Regions from separate parts of the Gordonia cholesterolivorans genome, predicted to be linked through region 2. Evidence: predicted binding sites of a transcription regulator. Region 2 holds the regulator's gene; the other holds the start of a gene.
The links. Region 2 encodes HspR, which represses chaperone genes until heat shock. Its sites were predicted from a motif close to ANNTGAGTNNNNNNNACTCANNT; they were not measured.
Positions count from the first base shown of each region.

Region 1: clpB (ATP-dependent chaperone ClpB) is a predicted target of HspR. The motif match lies at 6,386-6,408, and genes of this name have one in related genera.

Region 1 is NZ_BAAARB010000011.1:94,596-103,382, reverse strand. It holds gene ABFX36_RS11655 (TrkH family potassium uptake protein) at 1-1,007, shown strand, start outside; gene ABFX36_RS11650 (potassium channel family protein) at 1,000-1,680, shown strand; gene ABFX36_RS11645 (hypothetical protein) at 2,113-2,754, shown strand; gene ABFX36_RS11640 (sensor histidine kinase) at 3,497-4,735, shown strand; gene ABFX36_RS11635 (response regulator) at 4,732-5,412, shown strand; gene ABFX36_RS11630 (MTB12 C-terminal domain-containing protein) at 5,533-6,243, shown strand; gene clpB (ATP-dependent chaperone ClpB) at 6,505-8,787, shown strand, end outside.
Region 2 is NZ_BAAARB010000027.1:17,764-26,550, forward strand. It holds gene ABFX36_RS17520 (signal peptidase I) at 1-844, opposite strand, end outside; gene ABFX36_RS17525 (hypothetical protein) at 841-1,377, opposite strand; gene ABFX36_RS17530 (alternate-type signal peptide domain-containing protein) at 1,407-1,916, opposite strand; gene ABFX36_RS17535 (hypothetical protein) at 2,101-2,823, opposite strand; gene dnaK (molecular chaperone DnaK) at 3,356-5,200, shown strand; gene grpE (nucleotide exchange factor GrpE) at 5,197-5,808, shown strand; gene dnaJ (molecular chaperone DnaJ) at 5,919-7,097, shown strand; gene ABFX36_RS17555 (heat shock protein transcriptional repressor HspR) at 7,104-7,520, shown strand; gene ABFX36_RS17560 (DoxX family protein) at 7,647-8,048, shown strand; gene ABFX36_RS17565 (FAD-binding oxidoreductase) at 8,070-8,787, opposite strand, start outside.

The sequences.
Region 1 (8,787 bases), on a different contig from region 2:
GGCGGGTGATTCTCGGGGTGATCGGCACCACGGTGGTGATCGAGGCCGTGGTCGCGGCGATTCTCGCGGTCCGGTTCGCGACCGGCTACGGCGAGTCGACGGGGCGTGCCGCCTACCTCGGCGTCTTCCATGCGGTCTCGGCGTTCAACAACGCCGGGTTCGCCCTCTTCAGCGACAACCTCGTCGGCTTCGTCGGCGATCCGTGGATCATCGTGCCCGTTTCGGCGGCGCTGATTCTCGGCGGACTCGGTTTCCCCGTGCTCTTCGAGCTGGCGCGCGAGATGCGCCGCGCCGGACTGAGGCTGCGGGGTGTGGGCCGCGCCGCCCGGCTGCGGCTGTCGTTGCACACCCGGATGACACTGGTCACCTACGCGGCGCTGGCCGTGGTCGGCGTGGTGGCGCTGACCGCCACGGAGTGGACCAATCCGGCCACGCTGGGCCATCTGGGACTCTCCGACAAGCTGCTCGCCGGCATGTTCTCCGGAGTCTCGCCGCGCACGGCCGGATTCAACAGCGTCGACGTCGGCTCGATGAAGTCGAGCTCGCTGCTGGTGACCGACGTCCTGATGTTCATCGGCGGCGGCAGTGCGGGTACCGCGGGCGGCATCAAGGTCACCACCTTCGCGATCCTCGGCTACGTGATCTTGAGCGAGATCCGGGGTGAGCCGAGCGTACATGCGATGAGGCGGCGGATCGGGCCGGACGTCCAGCGGCAGGCGATCACCGTCGCGCTCCTCGGCGTCGGCGCGGTCGTCGCCGCCACGCTCGCGCTGATGTACCTCACCGACTACACCCTCGATACGGTGCTGATCGAGACGGTGTCGGCGTTCGCCACCGTCGGACTGTCGACGGGGATCACGCCGGATCTTCCCGGCGCGGCGCAATTGTTTCTGGTCGGGTTGATGCTGCTCGGCCGCCTCGGTCCGATTACGCTGGGATCGGCTCTCGCGCTGCGGGAGAAGGCCCGCAGATTCGAACGACCCGAGGAGCGCCCGATCGTTGGCTAGGTTCAGAAGGACTCGCGACGACGAGCGGCGCGTGGCCGTCATCGGTCTCGGCCGATTCGGGGCGTCGCTGGCGATCGAGCTCGTGAATCAGGGCGTCGAGGTGCTCGCGATGGACAGCGATCCGGCCCTCGTGCAGCGATACTCCGACGACCTGCCGAACGCCGCGGTGATCGATTCGACGGATCCACAGGCGCTGCGCCAGTTGGGCGTCGAGACGTTCGATCACGTGATCGTCTGCATCGGGGCCGACCTCGAGGCCAGTGTGCTGACCACGTCGGTGCTCGCCGATCTGGAGGTTCCCGACATCTGGGCGAAGGCGTTGTCGCGTCAGCACGGGAGCATCCTCACTCGCGTCGGCGCCCATCACGTCGTGCTGCCGGAGCACGAGATGGGCGAGCGAGTCGCGCATCTCGTCATCGATCGACGGCTGCTCGACTACGCGGAGTTCGACCACGAGTTCGCGATGGGGAAGTCGTCGGTACCGCGCGACCTCGTCGGTCTTGATCTCAAGTCGAGCCGAGTGCGGAGCACCTACGGCGTCACCATCGTCGCGATCAAGAAGGGCGACGGCGCGTTCGAGTTCGCCGGCGTCGACACCGTGGTTCATGAGGACGATGTGTTGATCGTCGCGGGTCCGAGGCGGGCCGTGGAGCGGTTCGCGGACAACAAGTGAGCCCAGAGCTCGAAATTCGCCGATTTCTCCCATAACCCCTGGTCGGGCCGGGTATTCACGGCGAACGCCGACAACTGTCCAGATAACGGTTTTGTAACGAAAATCCGTCATTCTGTGATGGATCTGACACGACGGCGCAACGTGATTAACGCGTTCGGTTGACAACTGATCGGACGACCTCCCCGATAGAGAAAAGAGTAGAAAATGGCAGACGGCCCGCTTCGCCTCGAAATCGACTTCTTGACCCCGATCCTGGACGCTCTCGGTTCCAGCGGCGGCAGCAGCGGTGGAGACACCCCGGCGACGCCGTAGTTCGAGACGACGTAGCTCGATTCGACGAGAGGTCGCTTCGCTCATTGCGAAGCGGCCTCTCGGCTTTCTTCCGGCACCCGGTGCGGTCGAGCACCGGATCGCAGCGATGGGACCGCATGAATGACCGAGATCGTCACCCTTGATGACACCGACCTGACCGAGGCCGTGCGGCTCGCCGCCCACGGGATCCGGGAGATTCCGCTCTACCAGTGGTTGCTGGGCGAGCACGTCGGCGATTCGGACAAGCGGGAGTGGCTCGCTCGCCTGCTCCTTCGTCCGTTGCTGAGAGTCGGGTGTGTCACGGGCGCCCGCAGCGACGGGCGGCTGGTCGGAGTACTCGTCTGGCAGCCGCACGACGTCGATCTGTCGCCAGACGGTGAGCCGCCGCTCACTCCCGCGGACGTCGAGGTGGCGGCACGTACACCGGGTCTGCGCGAGAGGTTGGCCGAGCTCTGGACACAGCCGCCGCTGTGGTCGCCGGTCGAGGACGCGGTCAACTGCACCCTCACCACGGTCGAACCCGGGGGACGCGGCGGTCGCACGCTCATCGACATGATGCGGGTCGTCGAACGATACTGCGCCGAGCGCGACAGGCCCTTCTACGCCTGGACCGGCTCGCCGGAATTGCGGGACTGGTTCGTGGCGGGTTGGGCGGCCGAGCCCTTCGCGACCACCGACTGGCACGGTAGGACGATGTACGGAGTCCTGTCCGGTCGTCCCCCGGTTCCCGCGGCGGTGCCCCGTGAACGCGACGCGGTGTGACCGGTACGGACCGCACCGTCGTCTGCCGGGAGCAGGATCATGTCCAGCAGCAACGCGGCGGACGCCATCAGGAGTGCTGCGTCCAGGTAGTGGCACGCCATCGCGCCGATGTAACCGGGTCCGCCCCAGGCGTTGACCGTGAAGTTCGGGTCGAGCCCGCCGATGACCTGGACGCCGGCGCGGTATACGCAGAACACGAGCAGTGCGGTGGGCGGGAGGGCGGCCGCGAGGCGCCAACGGCTCTGCCCCGCGGCTGCGGCTCTGAGCGTGCGGCGGACACGAAGAGCCGCCCGTCGTCCGAGAGGCAGCAGAACGACCGGTCCGCGGCGACCCGTGCGACGGCGATGGATGCCGACGGCCATCGCGAGAGCGGCCGCGAGTCCGGCCAGTACCGCGTGTTGCCACCACGCCGATGTACCGGCCTGGTGCTGCTCGTGGACGGGCGAGCGCCCGGCGTAGAGGAGTGCACCGTGAATCAGTCCCGCCACGAAAGCGGAACCGAACAGGGCTGCCGACAGCGACGAGATGGACGAGATGTGGGAACGACTGCTGCAGGGACGTGAAGTGGAAGTGCTCATGACTCAACGGTGCCGCCGGCGGTCTCGGCTGTCGTCGGCTGACGAGCCGGATTCTCGGCGGTACTCCGAGACGATCCGCTGGCCGGGGTGGTACCGGGGGAGGACGTCAGGCGAGGACTCCGGAATGACGCGGCCGGAGCCTCATCCTTTCTAGATTTAGAGACATGGCAGATCCCGTGCATCCGTCGACAGTGCCGTCGGCGCGACCGCCGTGGCACGTTCGAATCGAGAACCGATTGGGCGCCGGCGGATTCGCGATGCTGGTGGATCTGACGATCGCAATCACGTGCTTCGCGCTGTTCACCGGGCCACTGCTGCTCGGGGTGGTCGACCGTCACGGGTCTCCGGCCGCGCAAGCCGCGTTCGGGGCGCTGGCCGCGGCTCCGCTGATACTTCGACGGCGACGCCCCGTCGCGGTTCTGTGCGTGATCACCGCGGTGTCGGTGGCCGCGATGCTGTTACGCGTGCAGTTCACGCCGTTCGTATCCGATGCCGGGCTTGTGTTCCCGATCGCCGTCTACACGGTTGCGGACCGCTGCGCGCGTCGGATGTCGGCGGTGGTCACTGCGGGCGCGGTGCTGGCCGTCTCGCTCGGCGGAGCGGTCGCCTTCTCGCTGCACCCCGAGATCGAGCAGGACGCGGTTCACCTGCTTCTCGCTGTTCCGGCCTGGATCATCGGCGACGCGACGCGGAGCCGACGGAAGTTCCAGGCTCGGGTGCGGGAACAGGAACGGCTGTCGGCGCTGGAGCGGCAGCGTCGATTGCGAGCCGAGGACCACCTCCGCCTCTCGCGCGAGGTCCACGATGTCGTCTCGCACGGGCTGAGCATGATCGTCGTCCGTGCCGGGATCGGCCGAGTGGTCTTCGACGAGCAGCCCGAGGAGGCACGCCGCGCACTCGCGACCATCGAGACTGCGGGCCGCTCGGCACTGTCCGATCTCCGCGGACTGTTGCGCGAGATCCGCGAAACTGCGCCCGGCGACGCGGCTGCGGCCCCCGGGTTGGCCGACCTCACCGCGCTCGCGGCGCAGATCAGCGACGATGGAGTGGTCTCGGTGAGTGTCGTCGAGGACGGACCGCCGAGGTCGTATCCGCCCGCGGTGGAACTCTCCGGATATCGAATCGTTCAGGAGGCCGTCACGAACGCCGTCAAGCATGCTCCGGGCGCCGCGGTGACCGTCCGGCTCACCCACCGTCCGGACCACCTGTTGCTGACCGTGTCCGACGACGGCGGACACGGGGCGCCGGCCGATCCGGTCGGCGCCGGGCTCGGCCTCGCCGGAATCGGTGAGCGCGTCGAACTCCTCGGCGGGGACGTCGTCGCCGGTCCAGATCCGGACGGTGGATTCACTGTCCGGGCACGACTGCCCGTGCGGGTGACGGACGCGGCGGGCGCGCCGTGAACGATCCCGCGGACACGACCACCGTGCTGGTGGTGGACGACGAACAGCTCGTGCGCGCCGGATTCCGGCTGCTGATCGACTCGGCGTCCGACCTGACCGCTGTCGGTGAAGCCGGGGACGGAGGCGAGGCGGTCCGCGCCGCCCGCCGGCTTGCGCCCGACGTGGTGGTGATGGACATCCGGATGCCCGGCATCGACGGGATCGAGGCCACCCGTCTGATCGTCGCGGACGACGCCGCGGCCCGAGTGCTGATCGTCACCACGTTCGACGACGACGAATACGTCTTCGCCGCGCTCCGCGGCGGGGCCAGTGGGTTCCTGCTCAAAGACACGCCGCCGGAGCAGATGCTGGAAGCGATTCGCACCGTCGCCCGCGGTGATGCGTTGCTCTCGCCGTCGATCACCAGGCGACTCATCACCGAGTTCGGGCGCTCGCCGGAGCGGCCGGCGGTGCGCAGCGGTGAACTCGACCGTCTCACCGACCGCGAGCGGGACGTGTTCGAACTGGTCGCCGCAGGACTGTCCAATGGTGAGATCGCCGACCGCCTGCACCTGGGGATCACCACCGTCAAGACTCATATCGGACGACTGCTCACGAAGCTCGATGCCCGCGACCGCGTGCATTTGGTCATCTGCGCGTACGAGAACGGCGTCGTCGCGGCGCAGCACGAACGGTAGAGGTCGGCGTTGCCGCATTCGACTGCATAGTTTAGCCTTGCCTAAATTGTGTCGCGCGGTGGTGCGCGACCGGACAACCGGGCAGACGGTTGTCCAGGGGCGGTCAGGAGTGCAGGAAGAATGAGTCGGAGAACAGGTCAGTCGGGTACCGGTGTCAATTCGCCGACGGTGATCGCCGCGGCCGGTCTGGCTGCCGTGATCTCGTCCCTGATCGTCGTGGTCGGCGTGGTCGCCATGATGCTCAGCGGTGCCGCTCCCACGACTGCTGCGCAATCGCCTGCCACCGTGGTCAGTCTCGGTGACACCCAGCAGGCCCCTGCGGTCCAGGGCGGAACGCAGACCCCGGCGGCCACGGCCGACGCGTCGGCGCCGGTCGCCGAAGACGCGCCGGCGACCGACGAGTCAGGACTCGCACCCGGAGCCCCCGTCGTCGCCACCCGGCAGCAGGCGCCGACGACCGCTCAGCCGCAGGGATCCGGTCCCACTCCGCCGACGCTCGCCGAGTTCAACAGCCAGTTGACGACGCTGTCCGGCAATTCGTCGTCCGCTCAGAAGGCGAAGCTCCTCGAGGGCGGTTCCCGCGCGGTCGGTCCCATCTCGAAAGTGCTGTACCTGGTGAAGCAGTATTCGTACACCGGCTTCCGGTACCAGGTGGTGGGCCCGTTGACGCAGAACGGCACCACGGCGAACGCCCGACTGCAGATGACGCTTCCGGGGTCGGGCTCGCGCTATATCCCGCTGCGGTGGGTGTGGAAGGACGGCGCATGGAAGCTGTCCGACAAGTCGGTGTGCGACATCTCCGCGTACGCACAGATGCCGTGCAGCTTGTGACGGTGTGACGCGGCTGGAAGCGCGATGCGTGCTCCGGACGAAACGTTCGTCGAAGCGCGGCGTTGAAGACTCGTCGACGTCGGACGACAGTTGCAGGTGGGGCTACATTCGACCTGTGTCCTGTATCACTGACAACCCCTGGGGTTTAGTGGAATGGACTCAACTTTCAGATAGTTGAACAACTCGAGAGGCAAACCTGAGCCTCGTAGACTTAGGTTCGGCAGTGCCGAACCGGACAGCTCAACAGAAAGGCGAATGTCAGTGGACAGCTTCACCCCCACCACCAAGACGCAGGCTGCACTGCAGGCTGCCGTCCAAGACGCGGCCGCGGCGGGCAACCCCGACGTGCGGCCGGCCCACATCCTCGTCGCACTCCTCGAGCAGACCGACGGCATCGCATCGCCGCTGCTCAAGGCGGTCGGCGTCGACCCCGTGCGGATCCGGAACGAGGCCAAGACCCTCGTCGACCGGGCTCCGACCGTGTCGAGTGCGAGCGCGCAGCCGCAGCTGAGCCGCGAGTCCATCGCGGCGATCACCGCTGCGCAGAAGCTGGCCACCGACCTCTCCGACGAGTACGTCTCGACCGAACATTTGATGGTCGGGCTGGCCACCGGTGAGTCGGAGACGGCACGACTGCTGGCCGGCGCAGGCGCCACGCCGGAGGCGCTGCGTGACGCGTTCGTGTCCGTCCGGGGCACAGCGCGCGTCACCAGCGAGAACCCGGAAGCGACGTACCAGTCGCTGGAGAAGTACTCCACCGACCTCACCAAGCGTGCCCGCGAGGGCGAGCTCGACCCGGTGATCGGACGTGATTCCGAGATCCGCCGCGTGGTCCAGGTGCTCTCGCGCCGTACCAAGAACAACCCGGTGCTCATCGGCGAGCCGGGCGTCGGCAAGACCGCCATCGTGGAGGGTCTGGCCCAGCGCGTGGTGGCCGGCGACGTCCCGGAATCGTTGCGCGGCAAGACCGTCATCTCGCTCGACCTCGGCTCGATGGTCGCGGGCGCCAAGTACCGCGGCGAGTTCGAGGAGCGGCTGAAGGCGGTCCTCGACGAGATCAAGGCGTCGGACGGACAGATCATCACGTTCATCGACGAGTTGCACACCATCGTCGGTGCCGGCGCGACCGGTGAGTCCGCGATGGACGCGGGCAACATGATCAAGCCGATGCTCGCCCGCGGTGAGCTGCGGCTGGTCGGTGCCACCACGCTCGAGGAGTACCGCAAGTACATCGAGAAGGACGCGGCCCTCGAACGCCGGTTCCAGCAGGTGTACGTCGGTGAGCCGTCGGTGGAGGACACCATCGGCATCCTTCGCGGACTCAAGGACCGGTACGAGGTGCATCACGGCGTGCGCATCACCGACTCGGCTCTGGTGGCTGCCGCGACGCTCTCCGACCGCTACATCACGTCGCGGTTCCTGCCCGACAAGGCGATCGACCTGGTCGACGAGGCCGCGTCACGGTTGCGGATGGAGATCGACTCGCGTCCGGTCGAGATCGACGAGGTGGAGCGCATCGTCCGGCGCCTGGAAGTGGAGGAGGTCGCCTTGGAGAAGGAGACCGACGCCGCGTCCAAGGAACGACTCGAGGCATTGCGCCGCGAGCTGGCCGATCACCGCGAGAAGCTCAACGAGCTGTCGGCCCGTTGGCAGTCGGAGAAGACCGCCATCGACGCCGTCCGCGATGTGAAGGAGGAACTGGAGCGTCTGCGCGGCGAGGCCGAGCGGGCCGAGCGCGACGGTGATCTCGGGAGGGCCGCCGAGCTCCGGTACGGCCGGATCCCCGGCCTCGAGAAGGAGTTGGAGGCCGCGATCGAGAAGAGCGGCACCGATCCCGACGAGGACGTGATGCTGCAGGAGGAGGTCGGTCCCGACCAGGTCGCCGAGGTGGTCTCGGCGTGGACGGGCGTGCCCGCGGGCAAGATGCTCGAGGGTGAGACGGCCAAGCTGCTGCGCATGGAGGACGAGCTGGGCAAGCGAGTCATCGGTCAGCTCGAGGCGGTCAAGGCCGTCTCGGACGCGGTCCGGCGCGCTCGCGCGGGCGTCGCCGATCCCAACCGTCCGCTGGGCTCGTTCCTGTTCCTCGGTCCCACCGGAACCGGCAAGACCGAGCTGGCGAAGGCCCTGGCCGAGTTCATGTTCGACGACGAACGAGCGATCGTGCGGATCGACATGAGCGAGTACGGCGAGAAGCACAGCGTCGCGCGGCTCGTCGGTGCACCTCCCGGGTACGTGGGGTACGAAGCCGGTGGCCAGCTGACCGAGGCGGTGCGTCGTCGTCCGTACTCGGTGGTCCTGTTCGACGAGGTCGAGAAGGCTCACCCGGACGTCTTCGACGTGCTGCTGCAGGTGCTCGACGAGGGGCGGTTGACCGACGGTCAGGGACGCACGGTGGACTTCCGCAACACCATCCTCATCCTGACGTCCAACCTGGGCGCCGGCGGTGACAAGGATCAGGTGATGGCGGCCGTCCGCGCGGCGTTCAAGCCGGAGTTCATCAACAGGCTCGACGATGTGGTCATCTTCGACTCCCTCTCGCCCGAG
Region 2 (8,787 bases):
TGAAAGGAATCGGTTGGGTGATCTCGGCACTGGGGATCACCGGCGTCGCCGACGGCGGGTCGGGGACCGCCGAGTAGGCGAGCGGCGGACGTCCGGACTGATCGGCACCGCACGCATAGCAGCGGTTCTCAGATCCTGCGGAGTGCCGGCCGCCGACCTCGGCGTGCGCCGGAACCGCCTGCGTGGGAGCCGGCGGCATCGGCGGATCGGGCGGAGCGGCGCCGGGCTCGGGGTTCTCGGGAGGCTTCGGCTTCTTGCGGTCGCGGATGCTGCTGATCCACATCCACAACGCGTACGCACCGAGACCGCCGGCGATCACGAACACCGCGATGCTCCGCGACGAGCCGGAGATCAGGGAGTTGATCCGGCCGAGGTAGGGAACCGAGTACAGCAGTCTGCCGCGGACCTGCTCTTCGACGAGTTGGACCGGGTCCGTCGCATTGTTGGCATCGCCCTTGGTGATGAACCGGCGCTTACCGCTCGCGTCGTAGACGATGCTGATGATCCGATGCGTCGTGACCGACGGATTGCCCGACTCCGGCTGGAACGTGATGACGTCGCCGGCCTTCAATTGATCGCCCGGCGTCGGCTTCACCACGATCAGCGTTCCCGGCGGGTACGTCGGCTGCATCGACCCGGTGAGCACCGTGTACGCGGTGGAACCGGTCAGCCGCGGAACCACCACGAGCACAGCGAGCACGCCGACCGCGACGAGCAGCAGCGTCCACGAGGCGATCGTCTTCACCCACCAGATGGGTGGAGTCGCGTCGGAGTTCTCCGCGTCGCTTGCGGAGGGAAGCGCCTCCGTCTCGCTGGTGTGATGGGTTCCGCGACTGAACATCATGAGTTGCTGACCGACTGGGCGCCGAAGGTGAACGTCGCGTTGGCCGACTGCGACGTCGATGCGTTGGTCGCGATGGTGGTACGCAGGCACAGCACTTCGGTAGTACCCGCCGCGACGTTGCGGGCTGCGGTGGCAGCGGTGTTCATCGCACCCGAGTAGATCTCGTCACCGACATCGCCGGTGGGGGTGCATGCGGCCTCGCTGCCGACTACTGCGACACGCAGCTGCAGCGGGGTGGTGCCGTTGACGGCCACCGAGTTCAGCTTGTACTGCATCGTCACGTTGCCGGAATTGATGACCGGCAGCGGCTTTTGGACGCTGTCACCGGGGTTCGCGTCAGTCAGCGTCAGGCCGTCGAGCGTGAACTGCTTGACGCCGCCCTGGTTCACCGAGATGTCGAGCTTGCCTGCGGTGATCGTGCCACCGTTGCTCGTTGCTTCCGAACGCCAGAGGGCGCCGGTCTGCTGGAGGGAGATGAATCCCACCAGCAGAACCGCCGCCGCTGCGAGCGCCCATTTGATTTGGGGCTTCACGAAATCCTCTTAATCACGGGAGGAGTGGTTTAGTTCTGCTGCAGAGTGACCGTGGCGCCGGAGAGGTCAGCGGTCTTGTCCTGTCCGTCCTTGTTGCTTGTGTCTGCTCTGAATGTGATGTCGGTCGAGACCTTCTTGGTCGTGTTGTTGTCGGCAGGGGTCACAGTGATTCCGGGGCCACCACCTGCGGTCGTCGGATCGAGGTACTGTGCGAGATCGCCGGAGACACCGCCCACACTGGGAGTCAGGGTCGCCGTCAGGTTGGTTCCTACGGCCGTGATCTTGTAGCTGGCCGTGTACCGGACGGTGTCGCCCGGCACGAGACGGTCGGTGCCAGGGTTGAAGGTATCGCCATCCTTCGTGCCGCCGACCCACGTCCAGGTACCGGTGTCGACCGCGGTGAGGTTCAGCTGACCGGCGGTGACAGTGCCGCCGTTGGTGTTGACGTTGCTGTTCCAAGCCGCCATGGTGCCTGCGCCACCGGCGAGGATAGCTGCGCCGGCGGCTGCGGCGAGAGCGCCCTTCGTAACCTTGTTCATGTCTTCCCTTAATTGAATCGGGACACCCGAAGGTGTGGGAGAGGGTGACCCGCGCGGCGGGAGATGCCCGCGCGGGGGCGGTCACCGAAGTGACCGTCTACGGCCGGGATTCACCGGGGTGGATGGCCGAAGTCTGTGTGATCGGCCGGCGTACGACGGGTGCGCGAGCCGGCCGATCCGCCGTTCAGCGCCCGCCGGCGTGGATGGCCGGGGCGTTCAGGCTCACCTGAACGCTCTTGGCGGCATCACTGCTGCCGCCTCCGAGGCTGCCGAACATGCTGCCGAGCGAACCGGAACCGAGCGAGCCCGAGTCGAGAGATCCGGAACCGCCATCACCTCCGGGATCAGTCGGGTCCACGGGATCCACTGGAGCGTCGCCTGCGACCTCTTCGAGAGAGGTGCTCCAGTCAGGTTTGATCGTGAAGTTCTGTTCGGTCTCCCCTTGTGGAATGCCGACGAACAGTTCCACGTCGATCGGTGTGTTCTGGATGAGCCGACCAGTCTCGACGACGAGGATTCCGGGGCCGCCTGCCAGGCTGTGCTTGCTTCCCTTCACCGAGCCGGCGTTCGCGCGGACGGTGGCCGAACCTCCGCCCGGGAGTTCCCAGTTGCCGGCGAACACCTGGAATTTGGCGGGCGTGTCGCAGGAGTTCTTGATCTTGAACGAAGCCTGCTTCACCTCGTGGCCCGGGACCGGGCGGTCGGTGTTCCACGAGAGGACGTCCAAATTCCCCCACGTGGTTCCGCCGTCCTGCGAGTACTTGGTGCAACTCTGGTCGAGATTCTCGCCGACCGCAGCATGAGCGCTGCCGGCGCCGATGGCAGCGAGCGACACTGCCGCTGCTCCGGCGGCAGTGACGACGACTGCGCGTCGAGCGGTTGAGGTCAATCGTGCGATGGGTGCCATGCCGAGAATGATGGGACGCCGCAGCGCCCCACGGTGCCACTAACTCTGGGGACACAGTGCGAGGGAGCACTTCTGTGCCGGAAATGCGGCGTCGCGGGCGAATGTGTAACGAGGGATGTTTCCGCAGGTCGACGGGATCGAGGGGCCTCTGCTCAGGTCGTTCTCAGGTATCCGGTGACGCGCGTCACCATCTGTTCGTATGAATGGAACAGGTCATGGTTTTGACGCTCGATACGTGCCCGGCTGGTCTGCCGATGGCGCAGATGCTGACTTCACGTCCGACCGTCTCCCTGCGGTGACGGACATCACCCAGGATTGAGTCAACTTCGCTCAACTCTCCGGAATGAATCGTCCCTGCGTACAGTTGAACCCATCGAGAAACTTGAGTGAAAGCGGCTCAACAAGGTTGACGGGGTGAACATCCTCGATTAAACCTGAGTCGAAGGCGCTGAGGTTTCACAGACCAACAAGGCCCTCCCGGCCCAAAGAACTACCCGGCCCCACCAGCAAGCCGGAACTAGGAGGAACACACATGTCACGTGCTGTCGGAATCGACCTCGGCACCACCAACTCCGTGGTGTCGGTTCTCGAAGGCGGCGAGCCCGCCGTCATCGCCAACGCTGAGGGGTCGCGGACCACTCCGTCGATCGTCGCGTTCGCGCGCAACGGCGAAGTCCTCGTCGGACAGCCGGCCAAGAACCAGGCCGTCACCAACGTCGACCGCACCATCCGCTCGGTGAAGCGCCACATGGGCGACACCGATTGGACCGTCGAGATCGACGGCAAGAAGTACACCCCGCAGGAGATCAGCGCCCGCACGCTGATGAAGCTGAAGCGCGACGCCGAGGCCTACCTGGGTGAGGACGTCACCGACGCGGTCATCACCGTGCCGGCGTACTTCAACGACTCGCAGCGTCAGGCCACCAAGGAGGCCGGCCAGATCGCGGGCCTCAACGTTCTGCGCATCGTCAACGAGCCCACCGCGGCCGCTCTGGCCTACGGTCTCGACAAGGGCGAGAAGGAACAGACCATCCTGGTCTTCGACCTCGGTGGCGGCACCTTCGACGTCTCGCTGCTCGAGATCGGCGACGGAGTCGTCGAGGTCCGTGCCACGTCGGGCGACAACAACCTCGGTGGTGACGACTGGGACGAGCGCATCGTCGAATGGCTCGTCGACAAGTTCAAGGCCAGCTCGGGTATCGACCTGACCAAGGACAAGATGGCCATGCAGCGTCTGCGCGAGGCCGCTGAGAAGGCGAAGATCGAACTCTCGTCCTCGCAGAGCACCTCGATCAACCTGCCGTACATCACCGTCGACGCCGACAAGAACCCGCTCTTCCTCGACGAGCAGCTCTCGCGCGCTGAGTTCCAGCGCATCACGAGCGACCTGCTCGAGCGCACCCGGACTCCGTTCCAGGCCGTCATCAAGGACGCGGGCATCGCGGTCAGCGACATCGACCACGTGGTGCTCGTCGGCGGTTCCACCCGCATGCCTGCCGTGACCGACCTGGTCAAGGAGCTCACCGGTGGTCAGGAGCCCAACAAGGGCGTCAACCCGGACGAGGTCGTCGCCGTCGGCGCCGCCCTGCAGGCCGGCGTCCTGCGCGGCGAGGTCAAGGACGTGCTGCTGCTCGACGTGACCCCGCTGTCCCTCGGCATCGAGACCAAGGGCGGCGTGATGCACAAGCTGATCGAGCGCAACACCACCATTCCGACCAAGCGGTCGGAGACCTACACCACCGCTGAGGACAACCAGCCGTCGGTGCAGATCCAGGTGTACCAGGGTGAGCGCGAGATCGCCTCGCACAACAAGCTGCTCGGATCGTTCGAGCTCGGCGGCATCGCGCCTGCACCGCAGGGCGTTCCGCAGATCGAGGTCACCTTCGACATCGACGCGAACGGCATCGTTCACGTCACCGCGAAGGACAAGGGCACCGGCAAGGAGAACAGCATCCGCATCCAGGACGGCTCGGGTCTGTCGAAGGACGAGATCGACCGGATGATCAAGGACGCCGAGGCTCACGCCGAAGAGGACCGCGTCCGCCGCGAGGAGGCCGAGACCCGCAACCAGGCGGAGTCGCTGGTCAACCAGACCGAGAAGTTCCTCAAGGAGAACGAGGACAAGGTCCCCGCCGACGTCAAGGACAAGGTCAACGCGGCCATCACCGGAGCCAACGAGGCGCTGAAGGGCACCGACACCGGCGCCATCCGCAGCGCGATCGAGAAGCTGTCGGAGGAGTCGCAGGCCATGGGCCAGGCGATCTACGCGGCGGCTCAGGCCGAGGGCGAGGCCGGTGCGACCACCGGTGACGCCGGAGCCGACGACGTCGTCGACGCCGAGGTCGTGGACGATCCCGCCGAAGGTGAGAACAAGTGACAGCCGGTAACAACGCCGGGGAGAACACCGCCGAAGAGCCGGTGACGGTGACCGACAACCGCCGCGTCGACCCGGAGACGGGTGAGGTGCGCGACGGCGCGGGAACCCAGCAGGCTGAAGCCGCCGCGGACGACGCGGCGGCCCAGCCGGCCGGCGACCAGGCCACCCCGGCCGATGCGCAGGTGGCGGAGCTGACCGAGGCCCTGCAGCGGGAGCGCGCGCAGTTCGCGAACTTCCGTCGCCGCAGTGCCGAGGAGCAGCTGCAGGCCGTCGACCGCGGTAAGCAGATCCTCGTGGAGAAGCTGCTGCCCATCCTCGACGACCTCGACCGCGCCCGGGACCACGGAGACCTCGACGAGGGCCCGCTGCGGGCGTTCGCCGACAAGCTGGTCGACGTTCTCTCGGGTGAGAAGCTGGCGAAGTTCGCGGAGCCGGGCGAGGAATTCGACCCGGAACTCCACGAAGCCATTCAGAATGATGGCAGCGGGGACACCCCTGTCATCGGCAACGTCTTCCGGACGGGCTACCGCCTGGGAGACAAGGTGATCCGTCACGCCATGGTGACGGTCACCGACCCGGCGCCGAGCGACGCTGCGCCGGAGCAGTGATGCGAGCGCGGGGTCGCCGTTGCACGGCGGCCCCGCGGCCCCACTGCCACCGTGTGTCCGAACAGGAGCGACACATGACAACCACAGACTTTTCAAGGAGGTGACGCCTGATGGCTCCCCAGCGTGAATGGCTGGAACGCGATTTCTACGCAGACCTCGGCGTTTCTTCCGACGCCAGTGCCGACCAGATCAAGAAGGCTTACCGGAAGCTCGCCCGTGAGTTGCACCCGGACGCCAACCCGGGCGACACGGCGGCCGAAGAACGCTTCAAGAGAGTGTCGGAGGCGCACAGCGTGCTCTCCGACGAGACCAAGCGCCGCGAATACGACGAGGCCCGGACCCTGATGGCCAGCGGCCGGTTCCGCGGCGGCAACGGTTTCGGCGGCGGAACGCCGGGCGGTGCCGGCGGATTCGACTTCGGCGACCTGTTCGGCGCGGCCGGCGGTGCGGGCGGGGGCGGTGGCCTCGGCGACATGCTCGGCGACCTGCTGGGCGGACGCGGCGGCGGCTTCGGCGGGTCGGCCGGCGGACCCCGCCAACGGCGCGGCAACGATCTCGAGACCGAGACCACCCTCGCATTCCGCGACGCGGTGCAGGGCACCACCGTGACGCTGCGCGTCACCAGCCCGTCGCCGTGCACCAAGTGCCACGGCAGCGGCGCACGGCCGGGCAGCAGCCCGCGCACGTGCCCCACCTGCAACGGCACCGCCTTCGTCACCCGCAACCAGGGGCACTTCGGATTCTCCGAACCCTGCCCCGACTGCCAGGGCACCGGCACCAAGATCGACGATCCGTGCCCGGACTGCCAGGGCACCGGCATCACCGTGCGCCCGCGGACCATCAACGTCCGCGTCCCGCAGGGCGTGGAGGACGGTCAGCGGATCCGGCTCGCCGGGCAGGGCGAGGCCGGGATGCGCGGCGCGCCGTCCGGCGACCTGTACGTGACCGTGCACGTGATGGCCGACAAGGTGTTCACCCGCAGCGGCAACGACCTCAAGGTCTCACTGCCGGTGTCCATCTCGGAGCTGATTCTCGGAGCGACCATCTCGGTTCCGACGCTCGACGGTTCCGTCGGCGTCAAGATCCCGGCGGGCACCTCCGACGGACGGACCCTGCGGCTGAAGGGCCGCGGTGTGCCGAAGCGATCCGGCGGATCCGGTGATCTGCTGGTGACGGTGAAGGTCGCGGTGCCGACCAAGCTCGACGACGCGGCGACCGAAGCGATGAAGAAGTATGCGGAGGCCGAACGGGCCAGTGGATTCGACCCCCGCGCAGGATGGGGGCGGTGATGACCCATGGCAGTCGACGATCGAGGAGACCAGTCGCGCAATGACGACGTCGGCGACGCCGCCACGTTCATGATCTCGGTGGCGGCGGAGCTGGCCGGCATGCACGCCCAGACCCTCCGGACCTACGATCGGCTGGGTCTGGTGACCCCGCAGCGCACGCGCGGCGGCGGGCGTCGCTACTCCAACCGCGACGTCGAGATGCTTCGCGAGATCCAGCGGTTGTCGCAGGACGAGGGCGTGAACCTCGCGGGGATCAAACGGATCATCGAACTCAGCGACGAGGTGGAGGCCCTGCGCCGACGGGTCAGTGACCTGACTCGGCAGATGGAGTCGGCGTCGCGGGCACGTCACGGAGAACTGGTTCCGGTGCCCCGCACCAACGCCCTCGTGGTGTGGCAGCCGCGGGGAAAACGGAGCCGCTGACGCGGTAGCACCACGACGCGATAGAGCCACAAGGCCGCCGACTGCCGTCGGCGGCCTTGCCCGTTTCGGTTCCACTATCCTCGGCGGCGTGTGCCCCGAGCACCCACCGTCTATCGAGAGGTCCCCATGAATCTGATCCACGCCGCAGGCCGCGCCCTCACCGGCATCCCGTACATGATCCTGGGCTACGACGCCGCCACGGCGCCGGGTGCCCGTGTCGAGGCCGCGTCGCCGCTGCTCGACAAGGTCCGGACCGTGATCCCGCTGCCGACCGACAACGAGACGATCGTCCGGGCCAACGGTGCCGCCCAGGTGCTGGGCGGCGCGATGATCGCCACCGGTCTCGGTGCACGGCCCGGTGCGGTCCTGCTGGCGGCGTCGCTGGTTCCGACCACCTTCGCCGGGCACGCCTTCTGGGAGATCGACGATCCGATGCAGCACAAGATGCAGCAGATCCAGTTCCTGAAGAACGTGTCGATGCTCGGCGGTGCGTTGGCCGTGCTGGTCGCGTCCCGGCATCAGTCGTAGGCAATGCCCGGTCCCGGGCGGTCAGTTCAGCGGGTCGTGCTGGATCGCGTCGGGATCCACGCCGGCGGCCCGTAGTCGCAGCGCGGTGTGGAAGACCATCGGGGCCGGGCCGGACAGCAGCACCTGGCGGCCCCGCCAGTCGGCGTACGTCGCGGCCACCTCGCCGACGCGGCCGTAGCGCACTTCGAGCCCCCAGCCGCGCGGATCGGTGCCGCCGGTGAGCCACCACGGGTCCTCGGTGTTCTCCGTGACGGCGGTGACGCGCAGCCACGGATTCGCGCCGGCCAGCTGTGCGAGCACGCCGAGCTCGTACAGTTCGCCGGGATTCTGTGTTCCGTAGAAGAGGTGGACCGGAGCCGGCTCGCCGAAGCGGGCGTGGTCGATCAGCAGCGCGCGCAGGGGAGCGAGCCCGGTACCGCCGGCGATCAGCAGCGCCGGTCGCGCCGGATCGATGTGCATGGTGCCGTGGCGCTGTGCGAAGGTCCACACGTCTCCGACCGCGGTGTCTCGCACGATGGAGCCGCTGACCCGGCCGCCCGGCACGGCTCGGACGTGGAACTCCAACTCGCCCTGCGGGTTCGAGGGAATGGCCGGGGAGAAGTTGCGCCAGGTCCGGGGCCACTGCGGGATCTGCGTCTCGAGGTACTGGCCGGCGGCGTACGGCGGATGCGGTCCATCGGCGATCAGCCGGATCACGGCCCGCTCGCGCGTGATCCGGAACTTCTGCACCACGCGGGCG